DNA from 4 places in the Paenibacillus sp. SORGH_AS_0306 genome. Region 2 is predicted to be linked to each of the others. Evidence: riboswitches for the same ligand, from Rfam matches in the RefSeq annotation. Region 2 holds a riboswitch; each other region holds the start of a gene.
What was found. Region 2 has a riboswitch for thiamine pyrophosphate ahead of tenA (thiaminase II). Riboswitches for the same ligand answer to the same signal wherever they lie in the genome.
Positions count from the first base shown of each region.

Region 1: linked by a shared signal. The riboswitch ahead of QE450_RS22255 (ABC transporter substrate-binding protein) and the one ahead of tenA (thiaminase II) in region 2 are both predicted to bind thiamine pyrophosphate.
Region 3: linked by a shared signal. The riboswitch ahead of QE450_RS09870 (thiamine phosphate synthase) and the one ahead of tenA (thiaminase II) in region 2 are both predicted to bind thiamine pyrophosphate.
Region 4: linked by a shared signal. The riboswitch ahead of thiM (hydroxyethylthiazole kinase) and the one ahead of tenA (thiaminase II) in region 2 are both predicted to bind thiamine pyrophosphate.

Region 1 is NZ_JAUTBP010000001.1:5,009,534-5,017,189, reverse strand. It holds gene QE450_RS22275 (EAL domain-containing protein) at 66-1,094, opposite strand; gene QE450_RS22270 (bifunctional 2',3'-cyclic-nucleotide 2'-phosphodiesterase/3'-nucleotidase) at 1,334-3,619, opposite strand; gene QE450_RS22265 (aspartyl-phosphate phosphatase Spo0E family protein) at 3,952-4,128, opposite strand; gene QE450_RS23610 (pyridoxamine 5'-phosphate oxidase family protein) at 4,423-4,641, opposite strand; gene QE450_RS23605 (pyridoxamine 5'-phosphate oxidase family protein) at 4,628-4,840, opposite strand; TPP riboswitch at 5,081-5,192, shown strand; gene QE450_RS22255 (ABC transporter substrate-binding protein) at 5,310-6,347, shown strand; gene QE450_RS22250 (MTH1187 family thiamine-binding protein) at 6,372-6,662, shown strand; gene QE450_RS22245 (ABC transporter permease) at 6,671-7,468, shown strand; gene QE450_RS22240 (ABC transporter ATP-binding protein) at 7,455-7,656, shown strand, end outside.
Region 2 is NZ_JAUTBP010000001.1:4,406,898-4,414,553, forward strand. It holds gene QE450_RS19480 (nuclear transport factor 2 family protein) at 1-351, shown strand, start outside; gene QE450_RS19485 (hypothetical protein) at 430-1,467, opposite strand; gene QE450_RS19490 (energy-coupling factor transporter transmembrane component T family protein) at 1,557-2,306, opposite strand; gene QE450_RS19495 (ABC transporter ATP-binding protein) at 2,303-3,901, opposite strand; gene QE450_RS19500 (ECF transporter S component) at 3,879-4,475, opposite strand; gene tenA (thiaminase II) at 4,493-5,179, opposite strand; TPP riboswitch at 5,325-5,428, opposite strand; gene QE450_RS19510 (TIGR01777 family oxidoreductase) at 5,600-6,496, shown strand; gene rluF (23S rRNA pseudouridine(2604) synthase RluF) at 6,618-7,325, shown strand; gene QE450_RS19520 (hypothetical protein) at 7,604-7,656, shown strand, end outside.
Region 3 is NZ_JAUTBP010000001.1:2,293,077-2,300,732, reverse strand. It holds gene QE450_RS09890 (hypothetical protein) at 1-220, shown strand, start outside; gene QE450_RS09885 (hypothetical protein) at 207-1,199, shown strand; gene QE450_RS09880 (tetratricopeptide repeat protein) at 1,342-1,884, opposite strand; partial or broken gene QE450_RS23640 (ATP-binding cassette domain-containing protein) at 2,434-3,022, shown strand; gene QE450_RS23635 (ATP-binding cassette domain-containing protein) at 3,097-3,990, shown strand; TPP riboswitch at 4,137-4,246, shown strand; gene QE450_RS09870 (thiamine phosphate synthase) at 4,493-5,104, shown strand; gene QE450_RS09865 (NAD(P)/FAD-dependent oxidoreductase) at 5,119-6,438, shown strand; gene thiS (sulfur carrier protein ThiS) at 6,429-6,632, shown strand; gene QE450_RS09855 (thiazole synthase) at 6,634-7,401, shown strand; gene QE450_RS09850 (MoeB/ThiF family adenylyltransferase) at 7,404-7,656, shown strand, end outside.
Region 4 is NZ_JAUTBP010000001.1:94,194-101,849, forward strand. It holds gene QE450_RS00415 (FecCD family ABC transporter permease) at 1-590, shown strand, start outside; gene QE450_RS00420 (FecCD family ABC transporter permease) at 587-1,606, shown strand; gene QE450_RS00425 (MBL fold metallo-hydrolase) at 1,645-2,379, opposite strand; gene QE450_RS00430 (TetR/AcrR family transcriptional regulator) at 2,599-3,177, opposite strand; gene QE450_RS00435 (DUF1129 family protein) at 3,349-4,017, opposite strand; gene QE450_RS00440 (alpha/beta hydrolase) at 4,166-4,996, shown strand; TPP riboswitch at 5,319-5,421, shown strand; gene thiM (hydroxyethylthiazole kinase) at 5,515-6,324, shown strand; gene thiD (bifunctional hydroxymethylpyrimidine kinase/phosphomethylpyrimidine kinase) at 6,364-7,185, shown strand; gene thiE (thiamine phosphate synthase) at 7,169-7,656, shown strand, end outside.

The sequences.
Region 1 (7,656 bases), 600 kb from region 2:
TTCATGTACTTTGAGAAGAAAAGTCTTTTTGGAAATATCAAGATAGGAGTCATACATCCAATCATTTAACCTAGCATTTGACGAGGGTATTCGGCAGGCTTACCGAATAAATAACCCTGTGCTAGCTCAATTCCTATACTACGGCAAAAGTCATATTCTTCACGGCGTTCTATACCTTCTGCTAACACAGTAGAACCATGGTTTTGCGAACGCTGCAAAATATGAATAATTTTTTGCTGTTTCTCAGCAGAGATATCACAATGATCGATTAAGCTACGATCGATTTTGACATAATCAGGTTGCAGATGATCGATTAATTCAGGCTTGGAATATCCTGAACCTACATCATCCAAAGCGACAGATATCCCATTACTGCGATAGACATCAAAAATATTTTGTAACTTAGGCATTTCAACAATATTTTCGGTTTCAACCACTTCAAATACAAAGTCTTTTGGATTCAAATGAAGACGTTCAATAGCAGCAAACGTATGACTCAAACAATACTGCGGATTGTAAATAGAAGATGGTAAAAAGTTAATAAAGCGTTTGATACCTGGTTGTAAATGTTGCGCACTCGTCTCAATCGCTGAAATACGAGCTGCCCGATCCAAAAATGAGTGTAACCCTGTCTGATGCGCAATATCGAATAAGCGATATGGCTGAAATGTAGGGCCATCTATAATCGGACGAAGCAAAAATTCATAAGCAATGACTTGCTCATGTTGATTCACAATCGGTTGCATATGGCTTGTAAATTGCTTTTGTCGAATAATTTCAACAACATCGTCATGCTGTAGTCGATTAACAAATACAGACAATGGCAACCATACCGGCTCTCCCCCAATATCGTCTGAACCTAACAAACCTACAGATACACAAGATGTAATTTCTTCAGGTAAACTTCGTACCCAGTGCATGATATCAAGCATCTGTTCTCTTGATTGATATGAAATAGAGCAAATATCTTCCATGATATACGTATCATAAGACTGTTGTCGAATTAGATTTTCAAGAGAAGAAGAAAGCGGTCGCAAGGACACTGTTCCTTGGTCTTCTATCGGCTGAACATAACTGCAACCGCTACAATTCATAGAGATCCTCCTTAATATTAAAACAAAAACGTAGTATAAACGTGAAAATTAATCGGGTTTAAATAGAGTTGCTTTACTTTTCATTTCTCATATTATAACATCCTCAATCAAGATCACATTAGGCGTTCAGTATATTATCGGCTTTATTTTGATATTTTTGAATACGACAAAAACTGCAATAATTACTATTGCAGTCTTTGAAGTTGATACGTTCATCATTCACTCTAGTTACGTTGCTATTAGCTAGCAGGAATCTCGATCGAATCTCCAACTTGAAGCTTCGTTGGATCTGTAATTTTATTGTATTTAGCAAGTTCTTCCCATGTTACGCCATATTTCAGACTAATACGGTACAGATTATCACCTTTTTTGATAATATAGGTTTTCTCATCTGTAGGTTTAGCTGGCTTATCAACAGCTGGTTTTGTCGGTTTAGGTGCTGGAACCGGCTTCGTTGTTGGTTTGGTAGGCTTCGCTGGTGTTACTGGTTTGGGCGGTTTGGCAGGTGTTACGGCTGGCTTGCTACCTGCTGCTGCGCTAGAAAGATTAATTGAATATTTAGCAAAACCATCTGCTGCTTCTCCTACATAAGCAATTGGATCTGCTCCTGCAACTGCTTTGGCACTAGACAATGCATCTTTTGCTTTTGGAGAAGTGTTAAATGTTACTGTTGGGTTGCCTTTGATTGGTGCAAGTGACCAGTTACCATCAGCAGCCGGATTGATTGTTTTGTTTTCACGAATATAATCGATAATTACTTGACGGTTCTCGTCTGGTGCAGCCAGAATAATACGTTTGCCATCTGGATTCGCCAATTTGGACGAAGAAGCACGGTAGTTATTTGTAGCTACTACGAATTTTTGTTCTGGATCGATAGCTTTACCGTTAAATTGCAAGTTCACAATACGGTTAGAAGATGCATTTAAAACAGCACCTTTTGCATCGTATTTCGGTGGTTGTGTGACATCAATTTGGTAAGTAACCCCATCGATAACATCAAAGTTATACGTTGGGAAGTCCATATTGATTAACGCTTGCTCGCCTGATTTAGCTGGATCGATTTGATTGAATTGTCCTGCTGACCATTCCAACCAGTTTTTCACTTCTGCTCCATTGACAAGCACAGCATGAACTGTATTTGGATATACATAAAGGTCAGATACATTTTTGATAGCTATCGTGCCTGCTGGAATATCTGTGTAATAACTTGCTCCTGAACGTCCACCTGCTTTGAATGGAGCGCCTGCAGAAAGAATAGGTAAGTTCTCATATTCTGTCCCTTGAAGTTGTTTCTCCAAGTACCATTTTTGAGCGTTTGTTACGATTTGGATCGATGGATCATCTTCTACCAGTGCAAAGTAACTGGTGATACGAGCAGTAGATTCACCAACAGGTCCACGAATATATCCTAACGTTTCTTCGTGTTCTTTGTATACAGAATCGACTACACCTTGATCTGCATCAACTAATGCTTTTTTGGTAGCAGTATCATAGATTGGACGAGCTTCTACTTTAGAATCAGAGACTGTCCATTTGTCGCCTTGTTGTTTTAGTTCAAGATCAATAATTCCCAGGTGATCGCCCCAGAAACCTGGCTCTACTGAAGGAACGCCATTGATTGTTCCTTTTTCTAGATCTACGCCTGTTTTACCAGCGAAATCAGCACTAGGGAATACTTTGTGTGCATGTCCGAACATAATCGCATCGATACCTGGCACTTTGCTCAAGTACAATACGGAATTTTCCATCAATTCAGTCTGAGGAATATCTTCAAAGCCAGAATGTGGCACTGCAATAATAATATCTGCGCCTTCTGCTTTCATTTGTGGAATAAATTTGTTCGCTGTTTCAACGATATCTTTAGCAACCACTTTCCCCGACAAGTTTGCGCTATCCCATTGCATTACTTGTGGTGGTACGAAGCCGATAACACCTACTTTAATCGTATGTTTAGCTCCACTTTCATCAGTGACTTCTTTATCCAAAATCAAATAAGGAGTAAAATAGTTTTTCTCACCTGAACCTGTGCCATCATCTGTATAAATATTAGCATTCACATAAGGGAAGTTAGCGCCTTTGAGAGCGTTACCCAAGAAATCCAGACCATAGTTAAATTCATGGTTACCGATATTTCCTGCATCATAACCCAATTGGTTCATCGCTTTGTAGACAGGGTGAACTTCGCCTGCTTTTAAAGGATCAACTTTGGCTACATAGTCACCTAACGGATTACCTTGTAATAGATCACCATTATCGATCAATACACTGTTTTTGGCTTCTGCACGCGCATTTTTGATCAATGTCGCTGTTTTGGCATATCCATATTGATCTGTCGCTGCATCTGAATAATAATCATAGTTCATTACGTTCACATGAATATCTGTTGTCTCCAACAAACGTAATTTTACGGTAGATTCAGAAGAAGTGGCTTCGGCTGCAAAAGCAGGAACTGCCGACACTGCAAACAATTGCAGAGCTGCGATGACAGTAATTGCTTTTTTAAATGTTTTGTTTCCCAAATTCAAAATAAAAAACCCCTCCCAAATATATTCGCATTTGCTTGACCTTTTCCTATTTATCTCTATGCCCTATATGTATAACAGCATGAACAAGCAGTGACAATGTACTTAACATGCTGATTTTAAAAAAATCATATTAGAAATTATGATTTAGAGTAGGCAGATAAATAGTAAAAAGGCTACCAAAAGAAACGCATGATAGAATTGTATACTATCAGCTGATATATTTGAAGGGTTATTAGTTCTATTTTTTATGAAAATAAGATTTATTTTGCGAAAAATTCTATAATTTACATGATTGTGTCATGTTTCTTTTCATAAATAATAACTCTTTGAGATTAAGGAGTTAAAAAATTAGTATTTCGATCTTTATATTGAAAATACATATCTAAAATTCGATCTAATTGTTCTGATTGGTCTAACACACGATAATCGCGCATCCCATGTTCTTCTGCCATCTGGTTCAATATGCGGCGTTCCTGCTCAATCTGTTGTTCTATTTGTTTTAAGTTCAAGGAAACCACCTCCAGTATATTTCCTTATATCTTGCTATCAATGAGACTTTCATTTTATTCCATCATCGTCATTTTACAGGTTAGTCTATAAAATATTTCTATATACCTTTTTATACCTTATTTGAGTATACCTTATCAAGTTCCTCAAGTACCTATTTTATCCTTTTTATGGAAAAATAAAGACGAAAAAACTCGGAATTTGAATTTTGCATTCATTTCTCTTGTTTCGCAAATTTCAAATTCCGAGTCATTTATGTGATAACTGCTATCTTAAACCATTAAAGTTGTATCAGATTACGCAGTCCACGTTTTTTTGTTACCATCTTGATCTGTATATTCAATCGTTTGTGGTTTGATATCTAGGATCACATAATCAGGATCTTCTGGACCGGAAAACCATTCTTTAAATTCTTCTTTCCAAACACGTTTTTTCAATTCGTCGTCTGTAGATACAGCACTTACACCTTCGATTTCAACGACTTGATTAGTGCCGCCTTTTTCATAACCCAACAATACATAACAGTTCGGATTTTTTTTCTAACTCTTCGACTTTATGTGTTTTGCGGTTTGTCGCGAGATGAATATTCAAGCCTTCGTTATATAGCGCCATGTAGCGTACTTTAGGTTTGTCATTTTCTACTGTACCTAGTGCACAAAATGGATTACCTTCTAATGCAGTTAATATCGCTTGTTCTTCAGCTGTTTTACTCATGATCAATCTCCTCCTGTATATAAACGTATGGGTGTATTCAATATCTATGTCTATGTATATCTATGCGATACGTATAGAAGAATATTGAATGGAACTTTTGTTAGTTACAAACTTCCGTATATGTAAATACCCTTAGACAGCGAGACTGAACCGAAATACACTGTCTTTTGCTGATGACACCGCATTCTCTTTACTGGACAGTTGATACCCTCTGGTCTATAATTACAATGTAAAAAAACCGCATATGTACAGGGGAGCTAGTTGCAACTGGCTGAGAGTGTATTGTGATAAATACAGACCCTTATACCTGATCTGGATAATGCCAGCGTAGGAAAGTAACAAGTCGTTATATGCTGTACTCTAGCTTATAATTGCACCTATGTCGTCCCGATGGGGGCGTTTTTTTTATGCCTTTTACCCAGTATTACAGGATTGACTATTTGAGCTAGAAGAAAGAAGGATGACGGTAATGAGAACTCAAAAAAGGTGGCGTCAAAGCTTACCGTGGTTAATGGTAGGTTTATTGTGGATCACCACTGCATGTGGTTCAGCAACAAGTACAAGCAATACAGCCAATCAGGCAGGATCAACATCTGCCCTTAAAGATGTAAAAGTCGTGCTCGACTGGACACCAAATACGAATCATACTGGCTTATATGTTGCCCAAGCACAGGGCTATTATAAAAAAGCAGGATTAAACGTCGAAATTATTACTCCCGGTCAAGGTGGAGCAGATACCATGGTCGCTTCTGGTGAAGTGCCTTTTGGAATCAGTTATCAGGAAAGTGTGACTCAAGCGCGTGTACAAGGAGTGCCTTTAGTGTCACTCGCGGCAGTTATCCAGCATAATACATCTGGCTTTGCCGCTCCTACAGATCGCGGAATCAAAAGCCCTAAAGATATGGAAGGCAAATCCTACGGTGCATGGGGATCGCCTGTTGAAGAAGCAGTTATGAAATCCATTATGGATACCGACGGTGGCGATGTTAGCAAAGTCAAAAGTGTTAATATCGGTAATGCGGATTATTTTACAGCTGTACAAAAAGGAATCGACTTTGCATGGATATTCTATGGATGGACAGGAATTGAAGCAGAACTTCGCGGACAACCATTAGATATGTTATATGTAAAAGATTATTCAGATAAATTAGATTATTATACACCTGTTATCGTAACCAATGAGAAGCAGATCGCTACCGATCCTGCACTGGTGAAATCATTTATGGCGGCAACCAGTAAAGGATATGAATATGCAATCGCTCATCCTGATGAATCAGCAGATATATTGCTCAAAGCAGTACCTGATCTTGATCCTGCACTGGTCAAAGCTAGCCAAAAATGGTTATCTCCACGTTATCAAGATGATGCCAAACGCTGGGGCGAGCAAAAACAATCAGTCTGGGAAGGTTATGCCGATTGGATGTTCAAGCAGAAATTGTTAGACAAACCGTTAGATGCAACCAAAGCATATACAAACGATTATTTACCTGAAACCACCAAATCATAAATAGAACATAAGGAGATGACTACTATGGCACACACCCTTTTAAGTATTCAGGTTATTCCCAAAACTCAAGCTGGTGAGAACTCTTACGATTATGTCGACCGGGCAATAGAAGTGATTCAAGCCTCCGGTGTGAAATATGAAGTGCATCCACTTGAGACCACGATGGAAGGCGAACTTAGCGAATTGTTAGAAGTGGTTCGGCAAATGCACGAAGCGTTAGTGGAAAAAGGAAGCCCGAGTATTATTTCTCAGATCAAAATTGCTCATAGTCCAACCGGAATCAGTATGGATGGATTAACTGAGAAGTACCGCTAATGTCTACGATGAATACATGGTGGAACAGGCTATGGCCGCCCCTCGGGGCGGTTGTTTTATTACTGATTATCTGGCAACTGGCAACCAGTCTATTCCATATTGAGACATGGATTCTTCCTAGCCCTGCATTGATTGGACATGAAGCATGGAGTGAGAAAGACCGACTGGGCTTGCACACATGGGCGACGTTAAAATTGACACTATCCGGCTTTAGTATAGGTGTTGCTTTTGGATTACTGGTCGCAGGCGTGCTTCATTATATTCCTTTTCTACGTTCAGCATTATATCCATTATTGATCTTGAGTCAAAATATCCCTACGATTGCTCTGGGACCGCTACTCGTTATCTGGTTCGGATTTGGGATATTGTCCAAATTAATTGTGATTATTCTGGTATGCTTTTTCCCGGTGACCATTGCGGCGCTGAGCGGACTGGCTACTACCGATCGTACAATGCTTAATTATATGCAAATGATCGGCGCTTCTAAAAATCAAATCTTTTGGAAATTAGAATTACCTTTTAGCTTACCTTCGATCTTTTCTGGAGTTAAAATTGCTGCAACGTATAGTGTAATGGGTGCTATTATCGCTGAATGGATTAGCAGTAGTGAAGGAATTGGCTATTATATGATGTTGCAAAAATCAGCTTTTCGCACCGACCATATGTTTTTAGCGATACTGGTAGTTGTAGTGATCAGTCTTATGTTATTTATGCTAATCAATATGATCGAAAAATGGTGTGTTCGCTGGCATCATCCTGCACAACATCGTGCTGTCAAAGGAGGTTCTAAAGATGTCGCTAAATAAACCTCAAGATCCGACTTTATCGGTGAACAACTCTACTCCACTTTTAGCATTACAAGGAATCAGCAAATCTTTTACACAGGGCAAGCAATCGTTACATGTGCTGCAAGACATTTCGCTGCATGTAGAGCAAGGTGAATTTGTATCCATTATCGGCCCTTCTGGTTCCGGTAAAAGTACGCTTTTGCAAA
Region 2 (7,656 bases):
GACTATTTCCGCTTATTCGATGCTTCACGTACTGATCCACAAGCGATGGAACAATTATTGGATTTATTTATTCCAGATGTAGAGATTGTACTGAACGGAGCTACACGTAACGGGTTCAAAACTTTTATGGATACATTCTATCAATACAATATTGATATCAAACATATGCATGAGCCGTGGGAACTGCAAACCAACGGAACCTACGAATCCCGCTGGGCAGTATGTGGCATGTCAAGTGAAGGAAAAGTCTATGCTAAAACAGGAATTGATATTGCTCGTGTGAATGAAGAAGGTAAGATTGTATTTTTGGAAAATGTACAGGAGAATCAAGATGCTTTTAGCAATTATTGATACATTTTATGATTAAATTGAGTATTATTTCAAAATATAATTATAATGTTTCTCGTTTTATGAATGATATATCTTTTCTCAAAACCCTAAATTAATATTCTTATAATCTTCATCAAAATTAATAATATATCTTTTTTCTTTACTTTGAGAAACATAAGAGGTGTAGCCTAATTCACGCGCGTAAGTTTCGAAATATTCTTGATTTATATTAATTCCTTTTTTATAATCGAATTTTCTATCTTCTATAAACATTTTTTGCAACCATGGATTCATAATAAAAATTTCTTTATTTTCATTTTTAGATATTTCAAATAAACCAATTATTTTGTGAGGCATTATACCATCCATAGTAATAATTTCATTATGTGTATCTTGATACCATTCTAATCCTAATTTATTTAATTCCTCATTTAAATCTTTTGTAAGTTTCTCATAAACTCTATTATCCTGAATTGTGTAACTTAATATTATAAACCCATCATTTTCGGGTCCTGATCTTGAATTCTTTGTGGCAAATTTCTTTGCAGTTTCTTTTTTATTATCACCATATGTTACAGATATCATAGGACTGTAAGGTTTTCCAGACCATCTACCGCCAATATTATGCAAAAAAGCTATTAAAAAATTTTTATTATAATGTAACTTATCAAGTGAATTTTCATTTTCGTATTTTTTAAATTTACTTTTAAAATTTTGAACATATTCGGGTTTGATATCTGATAAGATCGTAATCGATTCATCAAATAGCATTTTAATATCCTCTTTTAATTTTTGTTCATCTTTTACAGAATATGTATTTATTCCTTTCACTTCATCTCCTATTTCTTGTAAATAAAAAGCAGCTTTTTGTCCAACAACAAAAAAATTATTTAAAAGGCTATTTTTAAACTCGCAGTGTTCTTGTGAAGAAAACCTATTATTATTATCTCTTAACGAAAAACCTCTCATAGTAATCCAAATTTCATTTTTATTCTCTAATTTAGAAAGATTAGCAAGAAAATTTATAAATTTTTTACAAACTTTAAAATTAATATCTTTTAATTCGTAACTATTGTTAAAATTTTCAATATCAAAAGAAATTATATTTTCCACATTTTTTAATAATGATTCTCTCACTTTATCACTCTTTTCTGAATACTATTAGTATTTTTTTTTAATAATAAGATAAAGCAGATATGTATATCTCCTTTATCTTATTATATACTTCAATTATTTAGAGTATAAGAATAAAATTGTAATATAATTATAAAAATTACTAATGAAAAAATATAAATCAAATCTCTGCCTGCTAATTGTGGAGTTAGATAATAGGTACGCTGACGTGTGCCTGTGAATCCGCGTGCTTCCATCGCTATCGCTATTCGTTCAGACTTGCGAATACCTTGCGTGAATAGTGGTAACGCATAACGGATAAAAGATTTCCAGCTATTCTTCTGCTTATACCCTCTAATCTTATGCGCCGATTTCATTTGAGCCAGTTCTGTCTGGAACAAAGGAATAAAGCGAAATCCAGCTAACAGTCCATAAGCCCACTTTGGCGATAATCTACATTGATGAACCAGACTCATAATCATAGCAGTAAGATCGGTGGTCGATGTGAACAACAGTCCATACGTAACAAATCCAAGCATCCGCAGTGCAATCATTAGACCATTATTCAGACTTTCTTCAGTAATATGGAACCATCCCCATTGCCAGATAGTATGCTCACCTTTACCAAATGCCGCCATCATCCAGAAAATCATTACAAAAAAGATCATGTACGGCAATAATCGTTTGAGTAAATAAGCAATCCGCCAACCACCCAAAGTCAGTCCAATCACCAGTGCTACTAACCAGATCGCTAAAGTGATACGAGGATCAGTGACTGCCATCAATACGCACATCACTAACAAATGAGTCACCAACTTGATCGTCGGATTCAAGGTGGATAACCACGAATGATTGCTTTTCATACAATACTCCGCTCCTTCTGTGGCTGTAGCAACCGGTAATGAAGTGGAGGGATAATCGCATGATCCCCGATGTGTTCTGGATTAGCAAAGAGATGATAAGGTGCTCCATTGTAGATCACTTTGCCCTGATCAAACAAAATCACGGTATCGGCGTATTCATCCACCAGATCCATATCATGCGTGACCATCACAATCGTTGTTCCTTGCTCCTGCCGTTGTTGCAGTCGCTTGATTAATTCAGCCGATGTTTTAGCATCTTGCCCGAATGTAGGTTCATCTAATAGAAGTAACGACTGATCGAATAACAGCATAGTGGCTACGCTCAAGCGCCTTTTTTGTCCCAGACTAAGTGTAAATGGATGTTGATCTTGATAAGCTTCTAAGCCGAATTCTTGCAACAATTGTATCGTTTTGGAGGTTACTTCCTCTTCTGACCAATTCCGTTGTCGTCCGCCAAAAGCGATCTCGTCAAACACCGTATCGGTTACAAATTGCAGTTCAGGATTTTGAAAAACAAATCCTGCTTGCTCATACAGATCACGATCACTCCATTTTTTTAATAATTTATGTTGAAAAGAAAGCTGACCACTACGAATACGTTCTAACCGAATTAAGCTTTTGAGAAATGTACTTTTCCCACTTCCGTTAGCTCCGACAATCGCTACCCATTTCCCTGACTGAATCGAGATATTCATATCGCTCATAACAGATTTTTGACGATACCCGATCTCCAGTTGTTCGGTAACTATGATATCAGGTGTATGATTGTCGGTTGTATCTGCATGTAGTGTAGCTGTACGGCGTTGTTGTAGTGTCTGTTGCAACTGCTTCGCTAATGGATGAGACGGATGATCTTGTACATCTTCCCATGTATACGGGAATAATTGAGGTTGCCATATGCCAGCTTCTTCCATCTCTGCACGATACCGCTCGATCATCTCTGCTGGCTTGCCTTGAGCCATAATACGCCCTTGTGCATTCATTAAAATGACTGTATCCATCCACTCAATACACCCATCTAATGTATGTTCTACAAATACCATCGTCTGTCCGTAATGATCAGCTAGGTCATGTAGCAATTGAAAAATTTCTTTGCGACTGATCGGATCAAGTTGTGCTGTCGGTTCATCGAAAAAAAGAACTTCCGGTTCAAGCGCTAACAGACACGCTAGCGCTAGCCGTTGCTTCATACCTCCAGATAGTGTCTCAATAGCGGTATGCCGATCTATATTCAGACCGACTTGCTTCATCACCGTATCTATCATAGTGTCCATCTGAGCACGCGGAATAGAGCGATTTTCCAAGCTAAAAGCAATCTCTTCATCCACATGAAGCATACAGAACTGCGAATCCGGGTCTTGAAACATCACGCCACATTGAGGGGCTAACTGAATCTCGCCTTCCACTTCAGCTTCTACATGTTCAGGAATAATACCGGACAATGCAGATAATAGCGTCGACTTGCCACTACCACTTGGCCCGAGAATCAATACTTTTTCTCCACGTGAAATCGATAAATGAATGTCTGTTAATACATTTTCTTCTCGCTGATAAAAACGTACTGACAGGTCTTTACACCCTAGAAGCGATTCCATTCGCATTTCCCTTCTTCCGCCGTACTTTCATAATTTCGTATTGATCTAGCACCCCTGTTTTGCACAAAGCTTCTACAATAATTTTGGCTAACCATCCACCTAAAATCATTCCACTGATCACTTGAATAACCAGAGTCGTAATCAATACTTGTGTGGTGTAATAGCCGAATCCATTAGCGATAACGTTATACAACACTCCACCTACTGCCGCCAGCGCTCCTGATAACATTAATGTCATTAAGTTATAACGTTTGTAGCCAAATACAGCAAAAGCAATCTCTGCTCCAATCCCTTGAAACACACCGATCAATAAAGCAGATAATCCAAAATGGCTACCTGTTAACAGCTCTACAGCCGCCGCCGCTACTTCAGCAATCAATGCCGCCCCTGGCTTACGAATAATATAAGCTACAATCGGGCTTGCAATAATCCAGATGCCGAACATAAATCCTGCACCTACAGGCCCCACTAATGCAGAGATCGGTATCCATAATGTCGACCATCCTAGATAAATAACGCCACAAGCCACCGCCAGAATAACAGTCAACACCACTTCTTTCATTTTCCATGTCATAGAGATTGATGAGGAACTCATACGCGTGCAACCTCCATCGGCACAGGCCAATCTTCCAGAGTGTACGCCATATCCCAGAACATATATTCAAACTGACAACTTAGAAGAAAATGCTCTTTCATACGCGCCCGATGTGCAGGTGTCGTCTGCTCTGCCCATTTATCCAATCGAGCACAAAATTGATGAGTAATCGTATCGGTACGATTGCCATAGAAGTTAATCCAATCATAAAAAGGATGGGAGACATCCGGCTTCACTTCATCCAATAATTTCACACCAATCTCCCAATACGTCCACGGACAAGGCAACAATACTGCCAAAATATCGCCTAGATCCCCTTCATGAGCCACAGTTAACATATGACGAATATAATGATGAGAAGAAGGAGAAAGCGCATATCCTTGCAAATCTTCATACTTGACGCCAGCCACCTCGCAAAAGTTATTGTGAGGATGAATTTCACTATGAAGCACAAATGAAATCTGCTCGTTAAACATCGCCATATCTTCACGTGTTGGGCATTTCGCAATCGCCGTTCCATAGATACGCATAAAAGAATTCAAATACTCAAAATCTTGCTTTACATAATGGATCAATTGCTCACTACGCAGATCACCTTTGGCAATCCCTTGTACAAATGGATGGTTAAAAATCGCTTCAAAAATAGGGTCTGCGGCCTGTCTAATTTCCTGTGAAAAACTCATAACTGTATCCTCCTTAGATTGAAGCATCGATAACGACGCTTGGTTAATAAAGAAGGACCACTACTGGAATATATGGAAAAATACATGCAAAAAAGCCGCCCCGTGATGGAGCGGCAGAATAGGTGTACGTATATGTACAGGTACCCTTGCACAGTCTCCACTTTCCTACGCTAGTATGAACTAGATCAGGTTCCAAGGGTCCGGGATCTTCCCGTCTCAGCCTACACAAAGGCTCCCCTAGTGGTCATTCGATTCATTTGCATCTTACTGTACACACGATTGAACAGACTGTCAACTGCTATAACCTCAGTAATCTTTCCTTTTTTAACAGTTATAGGGTTATAAAATGGTGTAAAATATAATTATTAGTAAGGATTGGCGCGTAGATTTAACTATCCAAACAGAATTGAGTTGATCTCGATGACACGTAAAGTGGTCTTGGCAGGTGGCACAGGATTTATCGGACAGTATTTGGAAAAAAGATTTGCATCATTGGGTATTGAAGTGCAGATCATTTCCAGACAATCTCCACATATCGCATGGGATGATCATCAAGGAATTGTTCAAGCTCTCGATGGAGCAGAAATGGTGATTAATCTAGCAGGTAAATCGGTCAATTGTCGTTATAACGAACAAAATAAACGTGAAATTATGAACTCTCGAATCGAAACCACCCAGATTCTTGGAAACGCTATCCTGGCTTGTGAACATCCACCTGCGCTTTGGATCAATTCCAGCACAGCTACTATTTATCGTCATGCAGAAGATCGCCCTATGACCGAGACGAAAGGCGAAATCGGTAGCGGATTTTCGGTAGACGTTGCCAAAGCGTGGGAAGAAGCTTTTTTCTCTTTTAGCCTTCCGCATACCCGACAAGCCGCATTACGGATTGCTATCGTATTAGGACCTGGTGGTGGTGTCATGACCCCTTTCAAAAATCTAGTTCGCTTCGGGCTGGGCGGTCATCAAGGGTCAGGGAAGCAGATGTTTAGCTGGATTCATGTTGAAGATTTATTTCAGATTATTTTATTTATTCAAGAGTGGGAATCGCTTGAAGGAGTATTCAACTGCACGTCTCCCAATCCGGTGACCAATCGTGAACTGATGGCAACGATGCGCAAAGTGATGCATCGTAAAGGCGGTCTACCTGCGTCTACATGGATGCTTAATCTAGGGGCTAGAGTGATTCGGACGGAACCCGAATTGGTGCTTAAAAGCCGTTGGGTGATCCCTAATCGTCTCATCAAAGAAGGATTTATGTTCAAATACGGACGGTTGGAACAAGCACTGCACCATATTTTGCATACAAAATCATAACATCATACCGTACAGACGAACATGACTTTTAAAATAAAGCAAAAAAGGGTATCGTAGAGGTAGACTTGAGTAACAGCTTGAATAGCTTACTCAAAAATTAGAGTTAAAGGTGTGCTTATACGTGCGAATTAATAAATATATTAGTGAATCTGGAATTACATCCCGCCGGGGTGCTGATAAATGGATCAATGAAGGTATTGTCACAATCAACGGTGTGGTTGCCGAGCTAGGCAGTCAGGTCGAAGAAGGCGACGATGTGCGGGTCAAAGGCAAACTGATCAAAGTCGAACAAGAAAATGTCTATATTGTGCTCAACAAGCCGGTAGGCATTACCAGTACAACCGAGCGTCATATTCGGGGCAATATCGTAGATTTTGTCAATCATCCTCTGCGTATTTTCCATGTCGGACGATTGGATAAAGATTCGGACGGCTTAATTATGCTGACCAATGATGGCGATATCGTTAACGAGATTTTGCGTGCTGAAAATAAGCATGAAAAAGAATATATCGTCACTGTGGATCAACCGATTACGCCTTCTTTTCTTAAACAAATGGCTTCCGGTGTAGAGATTCTAGATACAGTGACTTTACCTTGTCAGGTCGTTCAACAATCCAAATATGTATTCAAAATCATTTTGACGCAAGGATTGAATCGTCAGATTCGCCGCATGTGTTCTGCACTTGGCTATGAAGTTCGCGCTCTACGGCGTACACGCATTATGAATATCCGTCTAGGCAATCTACCAACAGGCAAATGGCGCGACCTGACAACTGATGAACTCAATCGCCTATTCCGCGATTTAGAATATACGCCAAAAAAACGCTAATTCACCTGAAAAAGACCTCTTTGACTTGATCCGTTATCCTATATCAGATAGCAGATCATTGAAGAGGTCTTTTTGGTATCAAAAAATGTCTGTCCAGAAAAAATCCAAACAAACGTGAATCATTCCTATTTGGATAGTATATATTTTAACTGTAAAGTCTCTTCCAATATCATCCTTTTATAGTTTTTAATTATTGTCATAACAAAGCATATTAGCGAAGATTTTATTTTATAAAGAAAAGAGGTGATCTTATCAAACTACTCCTATCAGTAGTTATGATGGTTATTTTACTTTCTGGATGTTCACTAAACGGAAGTAAACCAAATCCTGA
Region 3 (7,656 bases), 2.1 Mb from region 2:
TGCTATCATGCCTGTATTGTATCCAGATAATAGCACACCTAAAGATGATCAAAGCAGACAATATCGTTTACAAAATGGAGATTATTTTACAGTGAAAGTAGAAAGTACGAATCGAACAATGGCAGCGATATTGCGCGGAATGTTAGGGATCGAAGGAAATCAGAATCGTTCTGCTGTACTTGCACGTTATGGAGGCATGGTGCTGAATGAAGATTACTGATTTTGCTATTTTGTTTGTTATTATTTTCTTTCCGCTATTTTGGCTGAGTGGCTTACATACTGACGAACAGGCGCAAGCATCAAGTCTACAAATTTCGTATACTACAGCACTTCGTACAGCTGCTCAAGATGCAGGTCAGGTGATGAGTACGAATGAGCAGCAACAATACGAAGCAGGATACTCTTCAGAAAAGTTTTTTCGAGCAGATAAAGAGTTAGCATTACATACATTTTTGAATACATTGTATTTGAATTTTGGTATTCGTGGAGATGAGTCTGCACAGCAAAATCTACTGCACTATATCCCTGCAATCGTAGTGATTGATTATGATGGTTATTACATCTATGCGACTGAAGATTATGCAGGAAGTGATGGATTGCCTAATGCTAGACATATTTGGCATCCGAAAAAGCCATATGCGTATTCTGATGCACAAGGCAATAGTATCCAATTTACGCTAGATCATTATGTGCATGTTGTCGAAGCCAGTACAGGAAAAGTGTTAGATGGAGAAGCAGAGCAGTTAGCGGATCAGACGAATATAGCGCTTTTAGATCAGATCAATACATTTGAGCAAGTGAGACGTACAGCGATAGTGAGTTCAATTCAAAAAGATTTGGCTTACTATATCAATAAACACAATGAATATGCTTCTCGTTATGGGATTTCTTATACATTTACATTACCAACGATATCGCAAGAGGAATGGAACAACAGTATTAACGATATCGGTATTATTTCTTTTTTGCAGGGGATTCCGACAGGAAGCGGTTATTATAATAATTATGCGCTTGGCGGAGGACGATTAGTGAAAAAGACTTCATGGTTAGGAACGACTGATCCTGATTCAGGTATCAAGTATGCTTATCCTAATGGTTGTAAGTTACCTGCACCAGCTCAAGATTTATTCACCGATGCCAAAGAAGCTGCGAAATCAGGATACTTTCTACGTGATTGCCGTAATCCTTTAATTCATTAATGTTGTATAAAATAGCTTTTTTAACTCAAAAGTCATACAAAAAAACCAATAACCTTATAAAAGGTTACTGGTTTTTGGTTTTGAACTACCGATCATCGTTTGGCAGGTTGTGCATCAAGCTTAATTTTAAAACGATAAAAATTTACCAAGTTTCATCAAGGTGTTGAGCGTAGTAAGAAATTCCTCTTTTGAAGTATTGAAGATGTTCATCAGAAGTCGTTTCCATTAGATTAGCCAAAACAATCTCCATAGCCTGTTTGTAATCTTTTGCATTATACAGAGCCATTGAATAAAAGATTTGAAGGCCACGGTGTTCAGGAAACTCTGTTACACCTCGATGTAAAGTTTCAACCGCTTCTTGATAGTAACCTAAAGAACGGTAGGTACTGCCAAGACCAAGCAAACATCTTTGCAGATTTGCTCCTGTAAGACCTTGGTCAATTGCCTTTACATAATAAGGGATAGCTTCATTCGGATATCCGGAATTATCGTGAACCATTCCAGTCTGGTAATTTACCTCAGCGTGATCTGGATAGGTAGCGACCATTTCTAAAAGAAGAGAACGTGCTTCTTTCAGAATTTCTGGGTCTTGTTTAGCACGCCCTTCTTCACGCAATTTGTGGGCTTTTTCTAAGAGCAAATTCAATGTTGTTTCAGCTGTAGTATTTATTCTTTGATCATTCATTTTTAAAACTCCCTCAAATGTAGTATTGCAAATAGTAAAGTAACATTATAAAAACAATACTTTGAGAGAGTTAATTAATTTTGAAAGTGACTTTGTAAAAACATGTTCATGGCTTTTAATTCCTCCTTAGAAATCAGGAATAAACCCTAAGGTTCTTTTTCATACTAGGCTTTTTATTAACTAAAGTCAAAATCAAATTCAAAGTATTCAGTCGTTTATAATATTCTTAACAAGCTATGTCTTAAAACTAATACAATCTACTTCTTAAAGTAACAACCGACAGTTAAATTTAATTTTTAGAAGTAAGTAAAAAAGCTTTGATCTTTTCATAAAATGGCAAAATCTTCAACGATAATAAGATTACTTCAATTCTTTCAAACCGTTCGTAAAAGCATACATTTATTCTACACATCAGAAAATGAATGTAAAAAAATGAAAATTTTCAGTTCTAGACAGCTTCTGCTTATGTTACAATACACTCTGTAGCAATTTTGTGATGATGTATATTTAAAAAAGAGATATTTAACATAGACAGGAGCATTATTTAGTATGAGTTTGTTATCAGTAGAAAATGTAACACATAATTTTGGAGACCGAACATTATTTCGGGATGTATCTTTTCGTCTGCTTGCTGGAGAGCATGTAGGCTTAGTCGGTGCAAATGGTGCTGGCAAATCAACATTGATGAATATTATGACAGGTAAACTGTTGAAAGATAGCGGTAAAGTCGAATGGGCTCCGCGTGTACGTTATGGTTATTTAGATCAGCATACTAAGTTAACAGAAGGAAAAACAGTACGTGATGTACTGAAAGATGCTTTTCTTCCGTTGCTAGAATTAGAGCAGGAGTTAAATGAAGTCACCAACCAGATGGCTGAAGCATCCCCGGAACAATTGGAAGTATTGTTAGAACGAATGGGTGATATTCAAGAGCAACTGGAAATAGGAGACTTTTATCTATTAGATACCAAAGTTGAAGATATGGCTTACGGTCTTGGACTCAATGTTATTGGACTTGATAAAGACGTAACAGCTTTGAGCGGTGGTCAGCGTACTAAAGTACTGCTTGCCAAGCTATTACTCGAAAAGCCTAATGTTTTGTTGCTGGATGAGCCTACCAACTATCTGGATGTAGAGCATATCCAATGGCTAACTCGTTATCTACAAGAATATCCACATGCTTTCGTATTGATCTCACATGATACAGATTTTATGAATCAAGTCGTTAATGTAATTTATCATTTGGAATTTGCCAAATTAAATCGTTATACAGCTGATTATAATAAGTTTTTAGAAATGGCTGATATTCAAAAGCATCAACATATCGAAGCCTTTGAAAAACAGCAAGATTTTATCAAAAAACAAGAAGAATTTATTCAAAAAAATAAAGCACGTGCATCTACATCCGGTCGTGCAAAAAGTCGTGAAAAGCAATTAAATCGTATCGAACGTATCGACAAACCAGAAGAATTTGCTAAGCCAACATTTAATTTCAAAGAAGCTCGTGCAAGTAGTAAAACAGTCTTTGAAGGTAAAGACTTTGAGATTGGATATACACATGCTTTATTGCCTAAAATGACAATGAATATTGAACGTGGCGAAAAAATTGCGATTGTTGGTTGTAACGGTGTAGGTAAATCAACATTGCTCAAAACTATTCTAGGTAAACTTCAACCGGTTAGTGGTAAAACATATCTGGGCGATTATTTGCATTCTGCTTATTTTGAGCAGGAAGTACGTCCAGACCAATTGACACCGATAGATGAAGTATGGAATGAATTTTCACATTTAAGTCAAAATGAAGTGCGTGGTCATCTGGCACGTTGTGGTCTGAAAAATGAGCATATCACGCGCCCAATGCGTATGTTAAGTGGTGGAGAGCAAGCGAAAGTTCGTTTGTGCAAACTATTACTGCGTGAAAGCAATTGGGTATTATTCGATGAACCGACCAATCACTTGGATGTTCATGCTAAAAATGAATTAAAACGCGCTTTAAAAGCATATAAAGGTACAGTATTACTCGTGTCTCACGAACCTGAATTTTATGAAGATTGGGTTACTAAAATTTGGGATGTTGAGCAGTGGTCTGAAGCTAAAGCGAAATAAAAGATTTTCCATCTTTTTAAGATGTCATAGCTAGTTGTACTCATTTATTTTTAAAATGAACTGTAAAAGATGACTTTATAAAGAGTCTGAGAATCATTTGCTTTATTGAATAGTCTTTGCTAAGATGAATAACAAATTGAATAGCTTGAATGCACTAGGGGGGCCGCTTGAGGCTGAGATGAAAGCAGATATTGCTTTCGGACCCTTTGTACCTGATCTGGATCATACCAGCGTAGGGAAGTGGTAGCAGAGTTTCGGAAATGTTCGATACAATAATCGGAATAATCCAGTAATAGAGAATATGAAGTAGTGATAATCTACTAAATGTCTTATTACTATAGATGAATAAGATTATACAATTTCCGTTCCTTCTAAATAATCTTGTTTGATCGAACAGAGCGATCATTATTTTCTAGATCTATACTAGCCACTTCTTATTAAAAAGAAGTGGCTTTTTTGCGTTTTATTATATCTATGAACGTAAAGGAGGCATCTTATAAGTATGGAAATTCATGCGATTAGTACAGGTCAGCAATCGATGACTAAGTTGATAGAGATCGCATCACAAGTATACCCCTGGGTTACTGCTATTCATATTCGCGAAAAAAATTGGTCTGATCTTCAGATCATCAATACAATTCAGCAAATGGTAGATAAAGGTGTTCCGCGCTCACAACTAAGGATCAATAGTCGACCGCAATTAGCGGTTGATATGAATATAGGAGGGGTACATTTAAGCGAAAATATGGCTTATCCTTCGATTGATCATAGACCTTTGACATGGAAAGTAGGACGGTCTGTTCATCATATAGAACAAGCACTACAAGCTGAGCAGGAAGGAGTAGATTATATTTTTTACGGGCATATCTATCCTACTACTTCCAAGCCTGATCGATCTCCGCGGGGATTGATTCAACTGGAACAAGTATGTCATGCAGTGTCTATACCGGTGATTGCGATCGGTGGTATCCAGCCAGCCCATTGTCAGGATATTTATCAGGCTGGGGCGAAAGGAATTGCGGTAATGTCTGGTATTTTCGAAGCAGATTATCCTCAACATATCTGTCAGCAATATAAGGCAAGTATTTCAAATCGTACGTTTGCCAATCTATAACTACGAGGAAAGAAGTGAATGAGATCATGGGTCATTTATCCAATCTCAATACTAATCATTATGATGTAATCGTTGTAGGCGCAGGAGTGATTGGTGCTGCTTTGGCATATGAACTAGCACAGCAAGGGGTCAAAGTAGCATTAATTGAGAAAAGTAAACCAGCTTCTGGTGCATCAGGGGCGGCAGGTGGAATGTTAGCTGCTCATTCTGAGCATTTTACACATGTAGAACTGCATCAATTGGCGCTGTATAGTCAATCCTTGTATAGCAAGCTTGCTATCGATTTACTTGAACAAACAGGCATAGATATTGGATTGCGAACAGAGGGATTTTTACTTCCTCTCACTGAAATAGAGTTAAATTCATTACATGCAGAACAATCAAAAGTTCAATGGCAGGCAAATGCTATTGATCCAAATTCAAATCATCCTAATCGAAATCCTCAACATCAACTGGATAACAATCAACATACTTTTAACGATAACTACAGTCTTTCTGCTATCACGAACGCTAACAATATAAAAACAGATCGCAAACAGTGGTGGAGCCCCTCTTATCTGGCACAAGTAGAACCACAACTGCATGCTCCATCAGGGATGATCTATAATCCAGACGAACCGCAATTAATTCCAGCGCTACTTAATCAAGCACTTGTACAAGCGGCAACTCAATATGGAGTTGATTTTTATTCGGAAACAGAAGTTTTACGTTTACTGTATCAGCAAAATAACTCTCAAATTAAAGGTGTAGTGAGTAACAGAGGTGAGTTATATGCTGAACAGGTGGTTTTAACAACAGGATTGAGTACACAACAATTGCTAGCAACCGAGCAATATGAATTACCTTTTATTCCTGTCAAAGGCGAATTAATCGAAGTCAACACTCCGTCAAAGTGGCTTGGTCATACGATCTATGGAGAAGGAATTTATATTATTCCCAAAAGTGATCATCGACTCTGGATCGGTGCTACCAGTAAATCTGATCGAATCGATACTAGTGTAGATATTTCTGCTATTGCACAGTTATTGTCTCAGGCTGAACAATATCTGCCTGCTATTGGCTCAGCTACGTTTGTCCGTTGCTGGTCAGGTATACGTCCTGGAACACCGGATGAATTGCCTTATTTAGGTCGGATTGAGCCTATTCATGGCTTATGGACAGCTTCAGGTCATTATCGCAATGGTATTTTACTAGCGGCAGGTACAGCAAAATGGATGACACAAGCTTTGATAACCAATGATACAGCGCATATTCCAGATTGTTTTGCTCCAAAGCGAGCTTTACAAAAATCAAGCGATCAAGTTATAGCGAAAGGAGTGACTACATGGAACTGATTATCAATGGTCATCACAAATGGATAGAGCCTGAATTGAATACTGTATCCAAATTGCTAGAATCTTTATCATTAGGTCATAAAACAGTGATTGTCGAGCATAATCAACAAATTTTGCAAAAAGAAGAGCATCCGCATATTACACTAGCAGACAAAGATATATTAGAGATTGTACATTTTGTAGGAGGTGGCTGATTTGTTAACGATAGGTACACATACATTTACATCGAGACTGTTACTAGGCACAGGGAAGTTTACAGATTTGCAGATTCAGAATCAGGCGGTAGAAGCATCGGGCACAGAAGTGCTAACATTTGCAGTAAGACGATTGAATCTAGATCAAGTGAATGAACCGAATTTTCTAGAAATGTTAGATCTCCAAAAATATAAACTATTGCCTAATACCGCAGGAGCCAAAACAGCCGAAGAAGCTATTCGGATAGCACGTCTGGCAAAAGCTTCTGGATTATGTGATATGATAAAAGTAGAAGTTATCGGAGATGATACATTGCTTTTACCTGATCCTTTGGAGACAGTCAAAGCTTGTGAAGCCTTGCTAGCAGAAGGATTTATTGTTCTGCCGTATATCTCTGATGATTATATGTTAGCCAAACGCTTACAGCAACTTGGTGTACATGCGATTATGCCTGGAGCTTCCCCGATCGGTTCTGGTAAAGGAATACTTAATCCTTCAGCGTTGCAATGGATTATCGATCAAGCGACTATACCTGTGATTGTCGATGCCGGTATACGCTCACCGAAAGATGCTGCGTATGCGATGGAACTTGGAGCCGATGCGGTACTCCTTAATAGTGCTGTCTCTGGCGCAACGGACCCTGTTAAAATGGCAACAGCTATGAAGCTAGGTGTGGAAGCAGGACGATTAGGAAGGGAAGCAGGCATGATCCCTGTACGTGAGTATGCTGTGGCGAGCAGTCCAGCAGAAGGGATGATCACGACTTGAACGTGAATAATACCAATAATCAGCAACAAATAGAACAACATAATCGGTACTCCAGACAAGTGCGATTTACTCCTTTAGGTCAAAAAGGTCAGCAACATTTGACAGAAGCCACTGTGCTTATTGTAGGAGCTGGAGCTTTGGGTTCTAGCTCTGCAGAGACACTGGTTCGTGCAGGAGTAGGCAAAGTAATTATTGCAGATCGCGATTATGTAGAATGGAGTAATTTGCAAAGGCAACAACTGTTTACAGAACAAG
Region 4 (7,656 bases), 4.3 Mb from region 2:
TTGCGATTCGCGGAGGCAAAGTTGAAGTTCGTATGGCATTAATCGGTGTGGTTATTCAAGCATTATTATCTTCGTTTACACAGGGATTATTGATCTTTAATGAAGAATCGGCTAGCAAAATATTGTTCTGGCTTGCCGGATCAGCAGCAGGAGTCAAATGGGACGAACTCAGATTATTAACGATCGTAAGCATTATTGGCTTGATCATGGCTATAGGTCTTAGCCGTTCGTTATCTCTGATAAGTCTAGGTGAAGATATCGCACGCGGACTCGGTCAGAAAATATGGACAGTACGTGTGGTTGGTAGTGTGATCGTTATTTTGTTAGCAGGCATATCGGTTTCTATTGTTGGGCCGATTGGGTTTGTCGGATTAATCGTACCGCATATTACACGTTATCTTATCGGAACAGATTATCGTTTGTTGATTCCTTTTGCTGGAGTATTTGGAGCTATTTTATTAACGCTTGCAGATATCGGTTCTCGGTTTGTACATTTTCCAGCAGAGACGCCTGTAGGGATCATAACAGCTCTAATTGGTGCGCCTTATTTTGTGTATTTAGCTAGACGGCAGAGCAGGAGTTCATTATGAGTCATTCTATCGGGAAAAAGCGGAATGTTATGATCATGATCGGGCTTATTGTGATTACTTTTGTTTTGATCATGATAAGTATTCAAGTAGGTGCTGTCGATATAAGCTGGCAAGATATCGGCAGAGCATTTACACAGTATGGAGATGCTGATCTAGCCTATATTATTTTTCATTATCGATTGCCTCGCATTATATTGGCGATCTTAGTAGGTAGCGGGCTTGCAGTGTCTGGTCTGGTGGCACAAAGCATTTTGCGCAATCCTTTAGCCGCTCCTGATACACTAGGGATTTCCGCAGGAGCTGCTTTAGGAGCAGTCTGTAATGTACTTCTTTTGCCTGTAGATATACAGAGTACATGGCTGACATCGCTAACAGCTTTTGTCGGTGGAGCTCTCGGTGCTTTTTGTGTATATCTATTATCTTATCGAAATGGAGTCGATCCTGTTCGGCTGGCATTGGTCGGAATTGCGGTCAGTGCTTGTGGAAGCACACTGGTACAATTACTGATTACACAATCGTCTGCGAATACGAATACCGTTCTTTTATGGTTAAATGGTTCGTTATGGGGACGTAATTGGGAGCAGGTGATACAATTAGCACCTATTATCTTAATTATTGTACCTATCGTCTGGATATTAGCAAAATCTATTGATATTTTCGGATTAAGCGAAGAATCTTCCAAAGGGCTAGGATTACGCATAGAGTGGATGCGTGCTATGTTGTTGCTACTGACAGTGATATTAGCCAGCGGTTCGGTAGCAGTTGTAGGTATGGTAGGCTTTGTAGGTCTGGTGAGCCCTCATATTGCAAGGCGCTTGGTATCTGGTGGTCATCGTTATTTTGTGCCAGTAGCAGCACTGGTAGGGGCGATCATGATGTTACTAGCAGATGTGATTGGACGTGTTCTGGCGCCACCTCTGGAGTTTCCTGTAGGCTTGGTTACTTCGGTCATTGGAGCACCGTATTTTCTATTTTTATTATGGCGTGAGTACAAAAGCAAAAACCGTACAGGATGAAGTTAGATCTGTGCGGTTTTTTGGCGTTTCTTTTACGATTACAGCGATTGTTTGATTGATAAGGAAGAGGGCAAACGTTGTTCTGCGTGCTGAATAGCATCTTGCATAGCTTGATACGGATCGGTGATCATCGCACCATGACCTACAGCAAGTAGACTTGGCTGTAATGCTACTAATTTGCGAGCACTTTGTAGAGATCGTTCTTTGCTCCATGTTGCCAGAGCAGGGAAAGGGAATGTCAGACGTACTGAACCTGCTACAGCAATCCCACCTCTAGTCTGCAAAGCATCACCAGCTATAAGTGATTGATCTCTAGTATCCCACAGCGAAATAGAGCCTGGCGTATGACCCGGTGTGGCGATGACTTGAAGAGAACCTATTCGATCACCTTCATGGAGCAAAACAGAAGGGCGAGTTTGTAGACGCTTGGGAACACTGCCTTTGATCTTAGTCTGAGGTTCATCTGCATCCAAGCTCATATCACCGCTCATTAAGCGTGCATCTCGCTGTGATACATAGACAGGTACATCAGGATAAAGCTGATGTAATGTATCTAATGAACCGACATGGTCATCATGGATATGAGTTAGAACGATAGCGCCTAACGGTTTGCCGATCTGAGAAATCGCGTGCTGAATACCTTTATAACTATTTGGCAATCCTGCATCAATTAAAGTCACACTGGACTCTTCTTCAACGATATAACAATTTACGGGAAATATGCGTGGTAAAAAAATAAGTTGATGTAAGTTGTTCTTGCTAATTATTTTCATATCAATCACCTCTTGATTACACTATAAACTAATAGTATTAGTTAAATCAATAACTATATTCATTATTTCTAAAAAATTATAAGTATTTTGTAAAAGAAAGAGGTTTTCTTTACTAATCTAACGATGATTCTGTTACTAAAAAGCACAAAAAATACACCACTCTACAGCCAGAAGTAACATATTTAAACGTTACGATCTCTATACAAGTGGTGTATTTGCTTATTTATGATTGGACTCTACCGTATGCAGACCTTGCAGAAAAGTATTAATAATCAATTCAAAACTTTGATTTATATCGACATTCAAGCCAAATCCACCGATACGTTCTAGTGAGCTAAAGCCATGCAAAACACTGCGTAGTCCACGTATCGCATGAATCAAGGCTTCTTCATTCAAATCAAATCCGGTTAATACTTGCATGAATAATTCCAACATTTGATGTTTGCTATCATTGATCTCTGCATCATCTATATCTGATGTATAGAACGTAGCTTCATATAATCCTGGATGAGCCCGAGCAAATTCCAGATAAGCCCGCGACATTTCACGTATCGCTTTATCTTCAGATCGTCCTACCGCAGCCCGCATCAATGCGTCTTTGAGTTGATCCAATCCTGTTAATGCCATTTCACGACGTAATCCCGGTAATCCGTTCACATGATTATACAAAGAAGGCGAACGAACCCCTAGCTTCTGAGCTAATATCGTAAGTGTCACTTCATTCCATCCACGTTCATCTGCTATTTCTGTAGCTGCTTGCAAAATAGAATGAAGACTAAGCCCGGTGCGAGGTGGCAAAGCATAACCCTCCTTTAACTATACCTGTTCGTAGAATATGAATAAGATTTGTGTATAAGCTAACGATATTCATCAATCTTATTTATTGTAAGCGATAGGTATACCTTTGGCAAAATAAAATGCAATCTATCTATTTTGATTTATTCAATAATACATAGGCTTGCTGATCTTTTATTTACGCATAAAAATAAATTTCTGTCCGACTACACCGATCACAAATAACAACAAACTTACCCATGGAGCAATCGTAATCACAGGCATCACTTCACGTAAAAAGATTCCCACACCAAAAATCAGTACCAAAATCACCAGATACGTTAAGATAGCGCGTGCATTGATTTGCATGCCTGGCTTTGTCGCATCACTTTGTTCAACAGGCTGATCGGTAAATCTTGTAAGCATTTCGACCAGAGCAATCGAACCTACAGCTACAATAATAAGAGTCGCTACATTGATCTGCCCGACAATGCCTGAATCGCTAATACTGATTTTGAACAATCCCATTAATGCTTGAATAAGAAATACCCATGTTAACGCTACCCACGGAATCATCAAGTAATACATCGGCTTGCTCAATTGTTTCTTTTCCGGTAAATTACGAATTAATATATTGCCGTACTCTATCGATTCTTTACCGAATAACTGTTTGGCAGTTTTACCTTTTTTCTGCGCTTCTAGCAAATGATGACCCATTTCTAAAAGCAATTCTTCGCCTGCTTCACGATCAATTCGTGCATCCCGTACATGTACAATAACATCATCATAATAATCCAAATTTTCTGGTTTTAATTGATCCCGTACGACGTTAATATTTTTAACCATTTGGCGTATTGAGCTCATTATTCATTCCTCCATTCTCGTTGTTCGAAGCTACTATTTTGCCATACTTTCCTTGCGTTGACAATGATCTAGCGTTAATGATAATATGGTTTCAAGATTAAAGCATATTAAACTGATCGGAATTGTTTATTTAAGAGGAGGAATCATCATGGAACGCAATATCGTCATTCGACATCACGACTTGGATCTGACAGCTAGTATTCATTATCCTGAACAGGAACCACAATCAGCAGGACGAGGCAAAAGCCGTACACCGCTAATTGTGATCTGCCATGGTTTTGTTGGCAGCCGTATTGGAGTGGATCGCCTATTTGTTAGTACAGCCCGTGAATTGGCGGCTGACGGTTATATGGTGGTTCGCTTTGATTATGCAGGTTGCGGTGAAAGTGGCGGCGACTATGGCAAAGAAGGACTTGAATCAATGGTCGCTCAGACTCGTACTGTACTGGATTATGCAATGAATTGCAGTGACATTGATCCCACCCGCGTCACATTGATCGGTCATAGTCTGGGTGGTGCTGTAGCTATTCTTACTTCTGTACGCGATCATCGTGTCAAAAGTCTAGTCCTCTGGTCAGCAGTAGGACATCCATTTAACGATATTATCAAATTAACCGGTCGGGACAAATACGATCAAGCTGTGATCGAAGGACAAGCGGATCATTTAGGTTACTCGTTTACACCTGTATACTTTGATTCGCTAGGCAATTTCCAACCGTTTCAAGAAGCCAAGCAATTTGGTGGCGATGTGCTGGTGATTCATGGTACAGGGGATGATGTGATTCCAGTAGATTATGCCTTTTTGTATCAAAAAGTATTCTGGACACGTTCAGAAGGACGCTGTGATAAAGAAATTATTTTCCAAGCAGATCACACGTATTCCAATGGAACCCACCGCCGGGAATTGCTAGATAAAACCCGCCAATGGCTCACCGAACGCAAAGTCGCTCAGACCGATTGGCAACACTGGATGATTTAAGCGCTTGGCAATATAAGCGCGACTTCTTCTAGTGTAATCAACCATGATTTTTGCATAGCAAAATATCTTTCGCTAAGCGCTTGGCAGTATAAGCGCGACTTCTTCTAGTGTAATCAACCATGATTTTTGCATAGCAAAATATCTTTCGCTAAGCGCCTGGCAATATAAGCGCGACTTCTTCTAGTATAATCCAACATGATTTTTGCATAGCAAAATATCTTACATCAAGCGCTTGGCAGTTACAAACGCGATTTCTTCTAGTGTAATCCTTTACCAGATCATTCACCAGTGGTATGGTAAGAAAGAACAATCGAATAGTTACTGATTTCACTAGGGGAGCCTGTTGGCTGAGACGAAAATTCAATTTCGGACCCTTGGAACCTGATCTGGATTATACTAGCGGAGGGAAGTGGAGGCTGAATTTTCACTCATGTTGTGATATACCTGAATGAATGTTTGACCCATTTGTCTCTTCTGGAGATGGATGGGTCTTTATTACGTTATAGGAGGCAATATCAATGACTTTTCTAGCCAAAGTACGGGCGCAACATCCACTGATTCACAATATTACCAATATGGTCGTGACTAATTTTACAGCGAACGGATTGCTGGCGCTGGGAGCTTCTCCTTTTATGGCATATGCGCATGAAGAAGTAGCCGATGTGGCAGCTATAGTAAATGCAGTTGTACTTAATATCGGTACGCTTGATCCATACACCGTCGAATCGATTCAACGTGCAGGACGTGCAGCGAATGAATCAGGTGTGCCTGTTGTATTTGATCCGGTCGGAGCAGGAGCTACCCCGTATCGTACACAATCGGCTTTGCAAATTATCGAACACGTTCAAGTAGATGTGTTACGTGGCAATGTAGCTGAAGTGGCTAATGTGATCGGCGAATCATGGCAGATCAAAGGTGTCGATGCAGGAGCAGGCGAAGGCAATATGATCCAGATCGCAGAGCAGGCCGCTCAAAAATTAAAGTGCATTGTAGCGATCACCGGTGAAAAAGACGTCGTAACCGATGGACAGAACACCTATACCATTGCTAACAGTCATCAGATATTAACGCAAGTGACAGGCGGTGGTTGTCTACTAAGTGCCGTAGTCGGTGCATTTATCGCAGTCGCTGATCCTACACAAGCTCAAGAACGTCTGGAAGCCGTAACAGAAGCTTTAGCATTTTACGGTATAGCCGCAGAGATTGCCTATGAACAGACAGCAGGGCAAGGCACAGGCAGTTTTCAGATGCAATTTATCAATCAATTGTCTCTAGTTACCCCGGAGATCGTAATTGCACGAGCCCAGATCACTTCATCCAAAGCTTAATATTGAACATACATTCATATGATAAAGGAGCGAGACAAGATGAACGTGTATCAAGCATTGACGATTGCAGGTTCAGATAGTGGAGGAGGCGCAGGCATTCAGGCCGATCTCAAAACATTTCAAGAACTCGGTGTCTATGGCATGTCTGTTATTACTGCTATCACAGCGCAGAATACGACAGGGGTACAAGGTGTCTATCCGGTTCAGATTGAAGGTGTTGTACAGCAATTGGATTCGATCGGAACGGATCTACAACCCCACGCTGTCAAAACAGGGATGTTATTTAGTGCAGAGATTATTCGTTATGTCGCAGCAAAAGTAAAACAGTATCAATGGCAACATCTAGTGATTGATCCGGTGATGGTCGCTAAAGGAGGTTCTGTGCTGTTACAACAAGAAGCGTTGCAGGCGCTGATCTCTGATCTGATTCCGCTGGCAGAGATTATCACGCCTAATTTGCCAGAAGCCGAGTTATTAACAGGTCTATCGATTACCAATCTACAGCAGCGCGAACAAGCCGCCAAGCAGTTTGTAGAAATGGGAGCAACATATGTAGTGATCAAAGGTGGACATGATACATCGACGTCTACTGTAATTGATCTGTTATACGATGGAAAGCAATTTGATTATTTGGAAAGTCAGCGGATTGATACGCCTCATACTCATGGCACAGGATGTACTTTTTCAGCGGCATTAACAGCAGAACTTGCTAAAGGCAAAACTATTTATGAAGCTGTACATACCGCGAAGCAATTTATTCAAGCAGCGATTGAAGATGGATTGGGTATCGGTTCCGGTCATGGGCCTACCAATCATTTTGCTTATCAGCAAAGGAGCCGAGTCTATGATCACCAAGCCTGATACTCAGCATATACGCCAGTATTTACGCCTTTATCTAGTGATGGGAAGCGTCAATTGTAATCAACCACCAGAAGAAGTATTAAGGTCTGCTATTGCAGGAGGGATCACTCTTTTTCAATTTCGGGAAAAAGGGGTTGGCGCTTTAACAGGGCAAGCGTATTATAAGCTTGCAGAACGTCTGCAACAGATATGCCACACTCATCAGATTCCGTTTATTGTGAATGATGATGTAGAGTTAGCCATCGCTCTGAATGCGGATGGAATTCATGTAGGACAAGAAGATGCACCTGCGGATCAGATTCGGGCACGTCTAGGGGATGATAAAATTATTGGTGTATCTGCTCATAGCGTAGCTGAATCCAGACAAGCTATTGAAGATGGCGCTGATTATTTAGGCATAGGACCGATCTATCCTACAATCTCTAAAGCTGATGCGCAAGCCGTACAAGGAACAAGCACTATTACAGCACT